Regions from separate parts of the Enterobacter sp. C3_dUdeg genome, predicted to be linked through region 4. Evidence: predicted binding sites of a transcription regulator. Region 4 holds the regulator's gene; each other region holds the start of a gene.

Region 1 (3,567 bases), on a different contig from region 4:
AGAAAACGGTTAGGGACGGTGCGCAGAATACCGAACAGAGAACCGACAAGAAACGCGATAATCCACGCCGTTATCGATAGTGCCACGGTGACCTGAAAGCCGCTCCACAGCCAGCCAAGATAGGTGGTGTTGCCGAACGGGGCTTGTTGCAGGAATATGCCCCAGTTCCAGTCTATTGACATAATAAACTCCAGAAAAAAAAGGGTAGCAGCGCTACCCTCGAAGATTGGTGAGAAGCTCATTTTTCGCGCTGAGTGGGGAACGACCACTCAACGTATAGTCTGTCCATGCTTCCCGACAATCGAGAGGGCAGGAGATCCCGCCCCTGTTGTTCTAATTAGTTAAGAGCCTTGTCATTTGGAGATTTGAACAGCGCCTTCATGTCGTCAGACAGTTCAAAATTCATGTTCAGGTTTTTTGGTGGAATCGGGTTCTTGAACCATTTGTCGAACCATTTTTCCGCTTCGCCGGAGGTCTGCACCTGAGCGATGGTGTCATCGATCAGCTTTTTGAACTGCGGATCGTCTTTACGCAGCATACAGCCGTAGGCTTCTTTGGACTGCGCGGTACCGACGATATCCCAGTTGTCTGGTTTCTTCGCTTTCGCACGTTCGCCCGCCAGCAGGGCGTCATCCATCATAAACGCAACGGCACGACCGCTTTCCAGGGTACGGAAGGAGTCGCCATGGTCTTTCGCGCTGATGATGCGCATATCCATTTTCTTCTCGTCGTTCAGCTTGTGCAGCAGCACTTCTGACGTGGTACCGGAGGTCACAACAACCGCTTTGCCTTTCAGATCAGCGAAGTCTTTGATCTCACCGCCTTTCTTCGTCAGCAGACGGGTGCCCACGACAAAGATGGTGTCAGAGAAGGCAGCCTGTTTCTGACGCTCGAGGTTGTTGGTGGTGGAGCCACACTCGAAGTCAAAGGTGCCGTTTTGTAGCAGTGGAATACGGTTCTGTGAAGTGATTGGGATCAGCTTCACCTGCAGGTCAGGTTTGTTCAGCTTTTTCTTCACAGCTTCAACGATGGCGTTGGAGTAATCCTGTGAATAGCCCACGACTTTTTGCGTGTTGTCGTAGTAAGAGAACGGGACTGAAGATTCACGGTGGCCGACCACGATGACGCCGTTTTTGGCAATCTTGTCGAGAGTGCTGCCTGCTGCCGGAGCATCTTCAGCGTGAACCACGCCTGCAGACATTCCCATAACCAGCATTGCTGTGGCCAGTTTACGTAATTGCATACCCAACTCCTTTTTTATCAGCGCCAGCGACGCATTGATACCCATTGTGATGTTGTTATATCTCGCGCAGTGCGAGTGCAGTGTTATGCAAGCTTGTTAACATTTAGTCTGGCTTAATGTAAAGATTTTGCTGCGTTATTGTTTATTTTTGCGAAGCGCGCCGCACCATTCAGAGGCAAATATCTCCCGTTGCACCGTTTCGGTGCTACCGATGATCTACGCTGGTGCGACAAAGTTGCACGTTAAGCCAAACTGCGTTTACCTGAATAAACAAAGCAATAGGCGTGCCAGGATGGGACTCTGGAGAAAATTGTCGGGTGGCGGCTACGCCACCCGGCAACAGAAGGGAAGGTTATTTCCGACGCTGACGCAGGCTCATCAGCACCGCGCCAAAGCCGAACAGCACGGTCAGTATCCACAGCGGCCAGTTGCCGGTGCGCGCGTATGGCGTCAGCCCGGTGGTTGGCGTGACTTTAGTGGTCAGTACCTCGCGAGTAAACTGCGGGATCATCGCCTGAATCTCGCCCTGCGGACCAATCACGGCGGTGATGCCGTTGTTGGTGCTGCGCAGCAGCGGACGCGCCAGCTCCAGAGAGCGCATACGTGCCATCTGGAAGTGCTGCCACGGGCCGATTGACTTACCAAACCAGGCGTCGTTGGAGATGGTCAGCAGATAGTCAGTATCCGGGCGGAAGTTATCGCGTACCTGCTCGCCGAGAATGATTTCGTAGCAGATGGCCGCCGTCAGGGCCAGGCCGTGCGCGTGCAGCTGAGGCTGTACGTACGGGCCGCGGCTGAAAGAGGACATCGGCAGGTCAAAGAACGGGGCCAGCGGGCGCAGAATCGACTCCAGCGGGACAAATTCACCAAACGGCACCAGGTGGTTCTTGTTGTACCGGTCAGTGGAGTGGTAGCTGTACTCGCTATCTTTCCCGAGCGTAATGATGCTGTTGTAGGTGTCGTAGCGGTTCTGCTGATTCAGACGCGCATCGACAATCCCAGTGATCAGCGTGCTGCCGCGCGCCAGCAGCAGGTCGTTCATCATGTTGAGGAACGGCTGCTGGTTAATTTCCAGATCGGGGATCGCAGATTCCGGCCAGATAATCAGCTGGGATTTACCCATCACCTCTTCGGTGGCGTTGGCGTAGATCTTCAGCGTATTCAGCAGCTCTTTCTCATCCCACTTCATAGACTGCGGAATATTCCCCTGCACCATGGAAACCTGCATGGCGCGCTCTGGCTCGGGCGTGAACCACTGGATATAGCGCAGCGGGAAGGGCAGGGCAAACAGCACCAGTGCCACAGCCAGCGGTTTCCAGCAGCGCTGGACCAGCGCCAGGACCAGCAGGCCGCTGACCACCATCAGCAGGAAGTTGATGGCCTCAACGCCCATTACCGGTGCCAGGCCCTTCAGGGGGCCGTCAATCTGGCTGTAGCCGAACTGCAGCCACGGGAAGCCCGTCAGCACCCAGCCGCGCAGGAACTCGGTTATCTGCCAGACCACCGGCGCGGCAATGGCGACGCGCAGCCAGGTGGTTTTTGGCCACAGGCGAGAAAGGATGCCGGCGAACAGACCGGTATAGAGCGAGAGATACGCGGCGAGCAATACCACCAGGAAGACGTTAACCGGGCCAGGCATACCGCCAAATTGGGCGATGCTGACATAGACCCAGTTGATGCCTGAGCCAAACAGCCCCAGTCCCCAGAAGTAACCGATAGCCGCAGCCTGTACCGGACGACGATTCAGGGTCAGGCCCTGAAGCCCCATCAGGGAGAGAATGGCGGCGGGCCAGATATCGTAAGGAGAAAAAGCCAGCGTACCGCTGGCTCCAAGTAACAGCGCCAGCAGCAAACGGATGAGCTGGCGTTCAAGCAGTGGGGCAAATGCCATTTACATTAATCTTCCAGTTTTGGCACCGGTGAGTCGTCCGGCGTTCTGACGTGAACCTGTATAATACGTCGGCTGTCGGCCATTGCCACTTTGAACTGGTAACCGTCGATGTCAACGGTCTCACCGCGCGCCGGGAGGTGGCCAAAGGCCTGCATCACCAGCCCGCCAATGGTATCGACCTCTTCATCGCTGAAGTGGGTACCGAAGGCGTCGTTAAAGTCCTCAATCGAGGCCAGCGCGCGCACGGTCCAGGTGTGGCGGCTAAGCTGCCGGAAGTCGATATCTTCTTCTTCGTCGTACTCGTCTTCGATTTCGCCCACGATCAGCTCAAGAATATCCTCGATCGTGACCAGACCGGAAACGCCACCAAACTCATCAATAACAATCGCCATGTGGTAACGCTGAGAGCGAAACTCTTTCAGCATCCGATCCA
Region 2 (3,567 bases), on a different contig from region 4:
ATTCTCCGGCAGCAGCTGGTCGAGGCCAAATTTGAAGATGGCGTGCGTGTGTCCGCCGCACACCTCCATGATCCGCAGCGGTCTCTCTTTGGTGTAGTCCAGCAGCGCCGCGCGCGTTTTCAGGTGCCCGATAAGCTGCAGCACCTGCTCGGGCGCGCGGTATTCATCAACGTAACGCATGGCTAACGCTCCTCGCCGTACAGCAGCGCGCCCACGTCAGGCTCCACGTCGAACATGTTTTGCAGGGCATCCAGCGTGTCGCGGGCTTCCGCTTCGTTAATCACGCTCATGGCAAACCCCACGTGGACGAGCACCCACTGGCCGAGACGCGATGCGCCCGTTTCATCGCTGCTGCCCACCAGCGTCAGGTCCACGTCGCGCAGGATGCCGCAGACCTCCACTTTGGCCTGGTTCCCGTCAATGGAATGGATTTGTCCCGGTACGCCTATGCACATCGTTCACTCTCCAGCCAGTTCAGCCAGGCGTCCATGCCGTCGCCGCGCGTGGCGGATACCAGCAGGATCTCAATCTCGGGATTCACTTCCCGGGCGCAGGACAGGCACTTATCCACGTCGAAGTTCAGGTACGGCAGCAGGTCGACTTTGTTCAGCAGCATGATGGAGGCGGCGGCAAACATATGCGGGTACTTCAGCGGCTTGTCTTCGCCTTCGGTCACCGAAAGCACCGCCACCTTGTGGCGTTCGCCCAGATCGAAGCTTGCCGGGCAGACCAGATTGCCGACGTTTTCAATAAACAGAATGCCGTTATGCGCCAGCGGCAGGCGCGGGGCGGCGTCGGCAATCATCTGCGCATCCAGGTGGCAGCCTTTGCCGGTATTGACCTGAATCGCCGGGGTGCCGGTTTCGCGAATGCGCGCCGCGTCGTTAACGGTTTGCTGGTCGCCTTCAATCACCGCGCAGGAGACGCGCCCGTTCAGGCGTTTGAGCGTTTCCGTTAACAGCGTGGTTTTGCCGGAGCCGGGGCTGGAGACCAGGTTCAGCACCAGCTGTTTGCGGGCGGCAAAGCGCGCGCGGTTGCGGGCGGCGATCTGGTTATTTTTGTCCAGCACGTTGATTTCCACCTCCAGCATCTGGCGCTGGCTGATGCCCGGCGCGTGGGTACCCGCTTCGCCGTGGCCGTAGTGCAGATCGCCCGCAGCGGAGCGTTGCGGGGCGAAGGTGATACCGGTTAAAGCCGCAGCAGGCCGCGGGGCAGGCGAAAAGGGCGCGGAGCGAAACGCGGAATGGGGACGGTGTTCATCCCCTTCTATATACAGGTTGCCTTCGGCGCAACCGCAGGTGCTACACATACTTTACTCCTTCTCGATTTCGAGGCGTTGGATCTGCATGCCGTCGTCCGCCACGATGCGAAGACCGGTGCTCTGACACTGCGGACAGCGCTGAACCTTTGATGACAGCAGGGTGACGTACTGCTGGCACTGCTCGCACCAGCACTCCGCCTGCTGCTCTTCGATATGGAGCTCGCAGCCTTCCGCCAGCGTGCCGCGACAAACCAGCTCAAAACAGAAATTCAGGGCGCTGGTCTCGACGCAGGAAAACGCCCCGACCTTCAGCCAGACGCCGGTGATGCGCTTCGCGTGGTTTTGCACTGCCTGCTGTTCGATAAGTTCCAGAGCCCGCTGGCAGAGGGTGATTTCGTGCATGACGCCTCCTCAATGAATTACGCCATTGAATGCAATAACGGTGCCAGCTTGATTTTTGTTAAGGCGTGACGATGTCAACGCTGTCGAAATGACACGTCGACACCGCGGCGTTGACAGCGGTTTTGTAATTAAATCTATTTAAAATCAGCAAGATAAAAACTGGCATGGAATCTGCTTAACAGCCGCTATCTCCATTAACCGGATACCTTCTATGACTATTTGGGAAATCAGCGAAAAAGCGGATTACATCGCGCAGCGTCATCAGCAGCTGCAGGACCAGTGGCACCTCTACTGCAACTCTCTGGTTCAGGGCATCACCCTCTCGAAAGCGCGTCTTCACCACGCGATGAGCTGCGCGGCGCAGGGCGACATGCGCTTCGTCCTGTTCGGCCATTTCACCATTAACGTTACCCTGGCGGATAACTTCAACAGCCACACCATTGAGTACCACCTCGAGACAAAAGACGGCGAAAAACAGTGTATTGCGAAGGCGCAGCTGATGGCCGATGGCATGGTGGACGGCCACGTCAGCAACCGCGATCGCCAGCAGGTGCTGGAGCACTATCTGGAAAAAATCGCGCCGGTCTATAACGGCCTGTACGCCGCCGTTGAGCACGATCTTCCGGTCAACCTGAAGCAGCTGATGGACGGAAACGCCTCAGCGAATGTGGCCTGACTCCTGCGTGTCGAGAAGTGTCGACAAGACAGTTTTTCGTCAAAAATGACTATCACCAGAGGATAACCCGGTGAACCGTTTTGTAATTGCTGACTCGACGGTCTGTATTGGCTGTCGAACCTGTGAGGCGGCGTGCTCGGAAACGCATCGCCTGCATGGGCTGCAGTCCATGCCGCGCCTGCACGTCATGCGTAATGAAAAAGAGTCTGCCCCGCAGCTCTGCCATCACTGTGAAGACGCCCCCTGCGCGGGTGTCTGCCCTGTGAATGCCATCACCCGCGTGGATGGCGCTGTCCAGCTGAACGAAAGCCTGTGCGTAAGCTGCAAGCTGTGCGGCATTGCCTGCCCGTTCGGCGCGATTGAATTTTCCGGCAGCCGTCCGCTGCATATTCCGGCGAACGCCAACTCGCCAAAAGCCCCACCCGCGCCACCGGCTCCGGCACGCGTAAGTACGCTGCTGGACTGGGTGCCCGGCATCCGTGCCGTTGCGGTGAAATGCGACCTGTGCAGCTTCGATGAGCAGGGCCCGGCCTGCGTGCGCACCTGCCCGACTAAGGCGTTGATTCTGGTTAACATTCGCGACATCGCCCGTACCAGCAAGCGTAAACGCGAGCTGACCATCAACAGTGATTTTGGCGACCTTTCTCTGCTACAGGCGCTTAACGAGGGGGCGAAATGAACGCGGCGATGATGATTACCAGCGCGGTAGCCTGTTTTGCTGCCGCCGCTGTTCTGGCGCTGATCTTCTCATTCCATAAAACCCTGAGCGGCGCGATCGCCGGGATCGGCGGGGCGGTTGCTAGCCTGATGACGCTGGCGGCAGGCGGCGTTGTCCTGCTCGGCGGCCAGTCCGCAGAGGCCGTGATGCCGCTGATTCGCCACACGGTTGAGATCACGCCGCTGAACGCCATCTGGCTGGTGACGTTTGGCCTGTGCGGGCTGTTTATCAGCCTGTTCAATATCGACTGGCACCGCCATCCGCACGCCAGGGCTAACGGCCTGCTGGTTAACCTGCTGATGGCGGCGGCGGTCTGCACCGTTATTGCCAGCAACCTCGGCGCGCTGGTGGTGATGGCGGAAATCATGGCGCTGTGCGGCGTGTTCCTGACGGGCTGCAGCGCCTCCGGCAAGCTGTGGTTTGCGCTGGGACGCCTCGGGACGCTGCTGCTGACGCTGGCCTGCTGGCTGGTGTGGCACCGCTTCGGCACGCTGGACTTCGCTGCGCTCA
Region 3 (3,567 bases), on a different contig from region 4:
CTGGCAACCTCGTTCCTGGGCGTGGCGCTCGGCCTGTTTGATTATCTGGCCGACCTGTTCCAGCGTCGCAATACCGCGGCTGGACGGTTGCAGACGGGGGCCATCACCTTCCTGCCGCCGCTCGCTTTTGCGCTGTTTTACCCACGCGGGTTTGTGATGGCGCTGGGCTACGCAGGGGTGGCGCTCTCTATCCTGGCCCTGCTGCTCCCTTCCCTGCTGGCGTGGAAGAGCCGCCAGCAGCATCCTCAGCAGGGATATCGCGTGGCGGGAGGAAAACCGCTGCTGTGCGTTGTGTTTGGCTGTGGGGTGGTGATTATTCTGGTGCAGGTATTGATTGCAGCCGGGATGCTGCCGGAAGTGGGTTAAATAAAAAAGGGGCAATCATCAGCCCCTTTTTTATTAGTGCAAACAGCAGCTCTTAAACTTCTTCCCGCTGCCGCAAGGACACGGATCGTTACGCCCGACCTTCGTGCCGTTCACCGTCGGCTTCTTCACTTCCGGCTGCTGCGGGTTGTTTACCCAGTATTGATATAGACGCAGTGCCGCAGGCTGGATGCTTTCGATGCTGGCGATATACTCCTCTTCGGACAGTTCATCCAGCTTTTCGCTGTTCTCTTCCGTCCCGTGCAGGGCAATCACGTCAAGATCGGCCTTCAGGGCTTCCGGCAGGGCTGACCAGTCCGTCAGCGCCACGCCGCGCATATAGCCATAGCACCACTCTTCCACCACGGTATAGCTCTCACCATCCACGTCGTTATAACCAAACATCGGTTCAAACTGATCCGGGTACTCGCTCAGGCGCTCGGCAATATCGTTCATATGCTTAAAGCAGAGATCGATAAAACGATTCATCTCACGATCGTTTTTCCAGCGCGGAATGTACTTCTCGCCACCCCACACCGCCACCAGCCAGGCATCTGGCTCAACGACAACAGGACCGGAAAGCACTGCGGTAAGCATGCCGTCCAGTTCGGACACGTCAATCACGGACGCGTCATCATGACCGTAAGACATTAACGTCTCTTCAAGCCACGCCATTTCGCTTTCATTCAATGGGCCTTCAGTCATCGCTGATACTCCTGCAAAAGGAAACGATCCTAACACATATCTCACGCCTCTCCGGGCTGAAGTTTAGGTCTTTATTGCTGCAAAAACGTGCAAATCGTGACCTTTGCACAACTTATGGGCTTTATTGTTAACGATATGTGATCTCCGCTGTAATTTCTTCTCCTCCCGCAAGGCGGCATAACGCGGCGCTCTATACTCAAACATGTCGCATGCCCGTCAATGGGTTAACCATTCTGGCAACGTTTTTGCTTAACGTTCTTCGCGCGCCTCTGCGCAGGGAAATCTCGCCGTAATATGCAGGATGCCGTCTGTATCTTGTTCGTTTAGTGCATTTTGTTCTTGCTCGTGTTTCGGATTGGCTGCGCCGTCGGGCGTTCGGGTTTACGCCGTGGTGCAAAAACCTCTTTGCTAAGGAACATAATAATGTCGCTGAAATTAATCAGAACTCCTCTTTCTCTTGTGTTGGCCGGTTGCCTGGTGACGGCGTTTTCCGCCCGGGCAGATATTGTGATTGGCGTGGCCGGGCCGTTCACGGGTCCGAATGCCACCTATGGCGATCAGTACTGGCACGGCGCAACGCAGGCCGCTGAAGACATTAATGCCGCAGGCGGCATTAACGGCGAGAAGATCAAACTGGTTCAGGGGGATGATGCCTGCGAGCCTAAGCAGGCCGTGGCCGTCGCCAACCGTTTAGTTGACCAGGATAAAGTCAACGCCGTGGTCGGCCATTTCTGCTCCTCTTCCACAATGCCCGCCTCCGAGGTGTATAGCGACGCGGGCATTATTGCGATTACCCCCGGCTCAACTAACCCGCTGATCACCGAACGCGGCATGAGCGATATGTTCCGCATGTGCGGACGCGATGACCAGCAGGGTCAGGTTGCCAGCGACTTCATCATCGACAAGCTGAAAGCCAAACGCGTGGTGATTATTCACGATAAAGACACCTATGGTCAGGGTCTGGCTGACGCCACCAAAGCGGCGCTGGCGAAACGCGGGGTTCAGGATGTGATGTATGAGGGGTTATCTCGCGGTGAGAAAGACTTTAACGCGCTGGTGACCAAGATCGGCGCGCAAAAACCGGACGTCGTGTTCTTCGGTGGCTGTCACCCGGAAGCCGGTCCGCTGGTTCGCCAGATGCGTGAACAGGGCGTGCAGGCGAAATTCTTCTCCGGCGACTGCATTGTCAACGAAGAGATGGTGACCGCCGCGGGTGGCCCGCAATACACCAACGGCATTTACATGACCTTCGGTAAAGATCCGCGCCTTATCCCGGACGGTAAAGCGGTTATCGAGAAATTCCGCGCCGGTAAATTCGAGCCGGAAGGTTACACCCTTTACTCCTATGCCTCCGTACAGGCCATTGCCGCAGCCTTCAAGGCCACCGGCGGCAAGGACTCCGCCAAAGCCAGCGAGTGGCTTAAAGCCAATTCCGTCGACACGGTGATGGGCAAAAAAGCCTGGGACAGCAAGGGCGATCTGAAAGTGTCTGACTACGTGGTTTATCAGTGGGACGACAAAGGCAAATATAAGGAAGTGCAGTAACGGGACGGAGTCACGCTCAACGTCGGCGGGCCTGCCCGTCGGCGCGTAATAAACATCAGGCTGCGCGCATCGCGCAGCCTATAAAACGAGCGCGCTAAGATGAGTACATTCTTCCTGCAACAGTTAATCAATGGCTTAACGCTGGGCTCCGTCTACGGTTTAATCGCCATCGGCTACACCATGGTGTACGGCATTATCGGGATGATCAATTTCGCCCACGGCGAAGTGTATATGATTTCCGCCTATCTCTGCGCCATCGGCCTGGCGCTGCTCTCGTTCTTCGGTCTGCAGTCGTTCCCGCTGCTGATCCTCGGGACGCTGGTGTTCACCATCGTGGTAACCGGGGTGTACGGCTGGACCATCGAGCGTATCGCCTACAAGCCGCTGCGCAACTCGACGCGCCTGGCGCCGCTGATCTCCGCCATTGGGATGTCTCTTATTCTGCAAAACTACGCGCAGCTGAGCCAGGGTCCGCGCCAGCAAGGGGTGCCGACCATGCTGGACGGCGTGATTCGCCTGCATCTGGGCGACGGGTTCGTACAGATAACCTACACCAAAGTGTTTATTCTGGTTGCCTCGTTTGCCGGCATGCTGGTGCTCACCTGGATTATCAACCATACCCGGCTGGGCCGGATGTGCCGCGCGGTACAACAGGATCGTAAGATGGCCTCCATTCTGGGCATTAACACCGACCGGATTATTTCACTGGTCTTCGTCATCGGCGCGGCGATGGCCGGTCTGGCGGGCGTGCTGATCACCATGAATTACGGCACCTTTGATTTCTACGTCGGGTTCGTGATCGGCATTAAAGCCTTTACTGCGGCGGTACTCGGCGGCATCGGCTCCCTCCCCGGCGCCATGCTCGGTGGCCTTATCCTGGGCGTGGCGGAAGCCCAGTTCTCGGGCATGGTGAACTCAGACTATAAAGATGTCTTTTCGTTCGGCCTGCTGGTC
Region 4 (3,567 bases):
AACATTATCATTGACGATGAAGACATCAGCCTTCTGCCGCTGCACGCGCGCGCGCGTCGCGGGATCGGCTACCTGCCGCAGGAAGCCTCCATTTTCCGTCGTCTTAGCGTTTACGATAACCTGATGGCGGTCCTGGAAATTCGTAACGATCTGACCAGCGAACAGCGTCAGGATCGTGCCAACGAGTTGATGGAAGAGTTCCACATTGAGCATCTGCGCGACAGCCTCGGTCAGGCACTCTCCGGGGGTGAACGCCGTCGTGTTGAGATTGCACGTGCGCTGGCCGCAAACCCGAAATTTATCCTTCTGGATGAACCGTTTGCCGGCGTTGACCCGATCTCGGTTATCGACATTAAACGCATCATTGAACACCTGCGTGACAGCGGGCTTGGCGTACTGATCACCGACCACAACGTCCGTGAAACGCTGGCCGTGTGTGAACGCGCGTATATTGTCAGCCAGGGCAATCTGATCGCCCACGGTACGCCGCAGCAGATCCTCGAAGACGATCATGTTAAGCGCGTCTATCTTGGGGAAGACTTCAGACTCTGATAGGGTAGAGGTAACGTAACGCCGAACCGGAGAAAAATGCTCTGAACATGAAGCAAGGTTTGCAATTAAGGCTCAGCCAACAACTGGCAATGACGCCGCAGCTACAGCAGGCAATTCGCCTGTTGCAACTGTCCACGTTAGAACTTCAGCAGGAGCTCCAGCAGGCGCTGGACAGCAACCCCCTGCTGGAACAAACCGATCTTCATGACGAGGTAGATACTCAGCAGTCACAGGATACAGAAGCGCTCGACACCGCGGATGCACTCGAACAAAAAGAGATGCCCGACGAGCTACCGCTGGATGCCAGCTGGGATGAAATCTACACCGCCGGAACCCCTTCCGGTACGCGTGCAGACTACCAGGATGATGAGCTACCGGTCTATCAGGGAGAAACCACCCAGTCGCTGCAGGATTACCTGATGTGGCAGGTGGAACTTACCCCCTTCTCCGATACCGACCGCGCGATTGCCACCTCAATTGTCGATGCCGTTGACGACACCGGCTATTTGACCGTCACGCTGGACGATATCCTGGAAAGCATGGGCGACGAAGAGATTGAACTTGAGGAGATCGAAGCCGTTCTGAAGCGCATCCAGCGTTTCGATCCGGTAGGCGTGGCCGCAAAAGATCTGCGCGACTGCCTGCTGATCCAGCTTTCTCAGTTCAGCAAAGAGACGCCATGGCTCGACGAGGCGCGCTTAATCATCAGCGATCATCTGGATCTGTTGGCCAACCACGATTTCCGCAGCCTGATGCGCGTCACGCGCCTGAAGGAAGAGGTGCTGAAAGAAGCGGTGAATCTGATCCAGTCACTCGATCCGCGCCCGGGACAGTCGATCCAGACCAGCGAGCCCGAGTACGTCATCCCGGACGTGCTGGTGAGAAAACACAATGACCGCTGGGTCGTTGAACTGAATTCAGACAGCATCCCTCGCCTGCAAATCAACCAGCAGTATGCCTCCATGTGCACCAGCGCGCGTAACGACTCCGACAATCAATATATTCGTAGCAATCTTCAGGAAGCGCGATGGCTGATCAAAAGTCTGGAAAGCCGAAATGATACGCTGCTGCGCGTCAGCCGCTGTATTGTCGAACAGCAGCAGGCGTTCTTTGAGCAGGGCGAAGAGTATATGAAACCGATGGTACTGGCGGATATCGCCCAGGCCGTCGAGATGCATGAATCAACCATTTCCCGTGTCACCACGCAGAAGTATCTGCACAGTCCACGCGGTATATTTGAGCTTAAGTATTTCTTCTCCAGCCATGTGAATACCGAGGGCGGCGGCGAAGCGTCGTCAACGGCCATTCGTGCCCTGGTGAAGAAGTTGATCGCCGCGGAGAACCCCGCGAAGCCACTAAGCGACAGTAAGTTAACCACCATGCTGTCCGATCAGGGTATTATGGTGGCACGTCGTACTGTTGCGAAGTATCGAGAGTCTTTATCCATTCCGCCGTCCAACCAGCGTAAACAGCTGGTCTGACACAACCGATAAGGAAGACACTATGCAGCTCAACATCACTGGACAAAACGTCGAAATTACTGAGGCTTTACGCGACTTCGTGAACGCGAAGTTTGCAAAACTCGAGCAGTATTTCGAAAGGATCAATCAGGTCTATATTGTGTTGAAAGTGGAGAAAGTGACTCATATCTCGGATGCCACCCTGCATGTTAACGGGGGTGAACTGCATGCCAGTGCGGAAGGGCAAGACATGTACGCTGCTATCGACGGCTTGATTGATAAGCTTGCACGACAGCTCAATAAACATAAAGATAAACTGAAACAACACTAATTGTCCGGGCAGTTAACGGGTGCAAGACGGCCTGTTGTGAAACACAACAGGCCATTTGTACAGTTAGCGCTTAGGTGAAATTATGATGAACAACGATTCCGCTCTTCAACTGAGCAATGTCCTTAACCAGGAATGTACCCGCAGTGCGGTTCACTGCCAGAGCAAAAAACGTGCGCTGGAGATCATCAGTGAACTGGCTGCCAAACAGCTGGGCCTGCCGCCGCAGGTGGTGTTCGAAGCGATTCTGACCCGTGAAAAAATGGGCAGTACCGGTATCGGCAACGGCATCGCGATCCCGCACGGCAAACTGGAAGAGGATACCCTGCGTGCCGTTGGTGTGTTTGTGCAGCTTGAAACACCCATCGCCTTCGATGCCATTGATAACCAGCCCGTCGATCTCCTCTTCGCGCTGCTGGTGCCTGCCGACCAGACGAAAACCCATCTGCATACGCTGTCGCTGGTCGCAAAACGTCTGGCCGATAAAACCATTTGCCGTCGACTGCGCTCGGCCCAAAGTGATGAAGAGCTCTATCAAATTATCACTGAAGCAGAAGGCAATCAGGATGATGCATAACCAGGAGATGGCCTTCACATCTGTTGTCCTGAGGAGAAACGGAACATGGTGCTGATGATTGTCAGTGGCCGTTCAGGGTCGGGGAAATCCGTTGCTCTGCGCGCCCTGGAAGACATGGGTTTTTACTGCGTCGATAACCTGCCGGTCGTGTTGTTACCCGACCTGGCACGCACGCTGGCGGAGAGACAAACCTCTGCCGCCGTCAGTATCGACGTTCGTAACATGCCTGAATCGCCAGAGATCTTCGAACAGGCCATGAGCAACCTGCCTGACGCGTTCTCGCCTCAGCTGCTGTTCCTCGATGCAGACCGCAATACGCTGATCCGCCGCTACAGCGATACCCGTCGTTTGCATCCGCTTTCCAGCAAGAACCTCTCTCTGGAGAGCGCTATCGATGAAGAGAGCGACCTGCTGGAGCCGCTGCGTTCTCGTGCCGACCTGATTGTCGACACCTCTGAGATGTCCGTTCACGAGCTGGCGGAAATGCTGCGTACCCGGCTGTTGGGTAAACGCGAGCGCGAACTGACGATGGTGTTCGAATCCTTCGGCTTTAAGCACGGTATTCCGATTGATGCGGATTACGTTTTCGACGTGCGCTTCCTGCCGAACCCGCACTGGGATCCAAAACTGCGTCCAATGACCGGTCTGGA

The links. The regulator sigma-54, encoded in region 4, starts transcription at its own class of promoters, with help from an activator protein. The targets are predictions, from matches to a motif close to GTTGGCACANNTTTCGCTNT.
Region 1: the regulator sigma-54 is predicted to act here: its motif matches at 1,516-1,535, upstream of AC27FC_RS07810 (amino acid ABC transporter substrate-binding protein).
Region 2: the regulator sigma-54 is predicted to act here: its motif matches at 1,692-1,711, upstream of hypA (hydrogenase maturation nickel metallochaperone HypA).
Region 3: the regulator sigma-54 is predicted to act here: its motif matches at 1,301-1,320, upstream of AC27FC_RS01950 (branched-chain amino acid ABC transporter substrate-binding protein).

Annotation. Positions count from the first base shown of each region.
Region 1 is NZ_BAAKFX010000002.1:63,442-67,008, reverse strand. Features, by position in the region: gene AC27FC_RS07815 (amino acid ABC transporter permease) at 1-182, opposite strand, end outside; gene AC27FC_RS07810 (amino acid ABC transporter substrate-binding protein) at 338-1,243, opposite strand; gene lnt (apolipoprotein N-acyltransferase) at 1,596-3,134, opposite strand; gene corC (CNNM family magnesium/cobalt transport protein CorC) at 3,140-3,567, opposite strand, start outside.
Region 2 is NZ_BAAKFX010000011.1:72,737-76,303, forward strand. Features, by position in the region: gene hypD (hydrogenase formation protein HypD) at 1-180, opposite strand, end outside; gene AC27FC_RS19305 (HypC/HybG/HupF family hydrogenase formation chaperone) at 183-455, opposite strand; gene hypB (hydrogenase nickel incorporation protein HypB) at 446-1,309, opposite strand; gene hypA (hydrogenase maturation nickel metallochaperone HypA) at 1,313-1,663, opposite strand; gene hycA (formate hydrogenlyase regulator HycA) at 1,875-2,339, shown strand; gene AC27FC_RS19325 (4Fe-4S dicluster domain-containing protein) at 2,410-3,018, shown strand; gene hycC (formate hydrogenlyase subunit 3) at 3,015-3,567, shown strand, end outside.
Region 3 is NZ_BAAKFX010000001.1:419,806-423,372, reverse strand. Features, by position in the region: gene tyrP (tyrosine transporter TyrP) at 1-366, shown strand, start outside; gene AC27FC_RS01955 (YecA/YgfB family protein) at 400-1,068, opposite strand; gene AC27FC_RS01950 (branched-chain amino acid ABC transporter substrate-binding protein) at 1,492-2,613, shown strand; gene AC27FC_RS01945 (ABC transporter permease subunit) at 2,713-3,567, shown strand, end outside.
Region 4 is NZ_BAAKFX010000006.1:117,212-120,778, forward strand. Features, by position in the region: gene lptB (LPS export ABC transporter ATP-binding protein) at 1-552, shown strand, start outside; gene rpoN (RNA polymerase factor sigma-54) at 600-2,033, shown strand; gene hpf (ribosome hibernation promoting factor) at 2,056-2,343, shown strand; gene ptsN (PTS IIA-like nitrogen regulatory protein PtsN) at 2,426-2,917, shown strand; gene rapZ (RNase adapter RapZ) at 2,963-3,567, shown strand, end outside.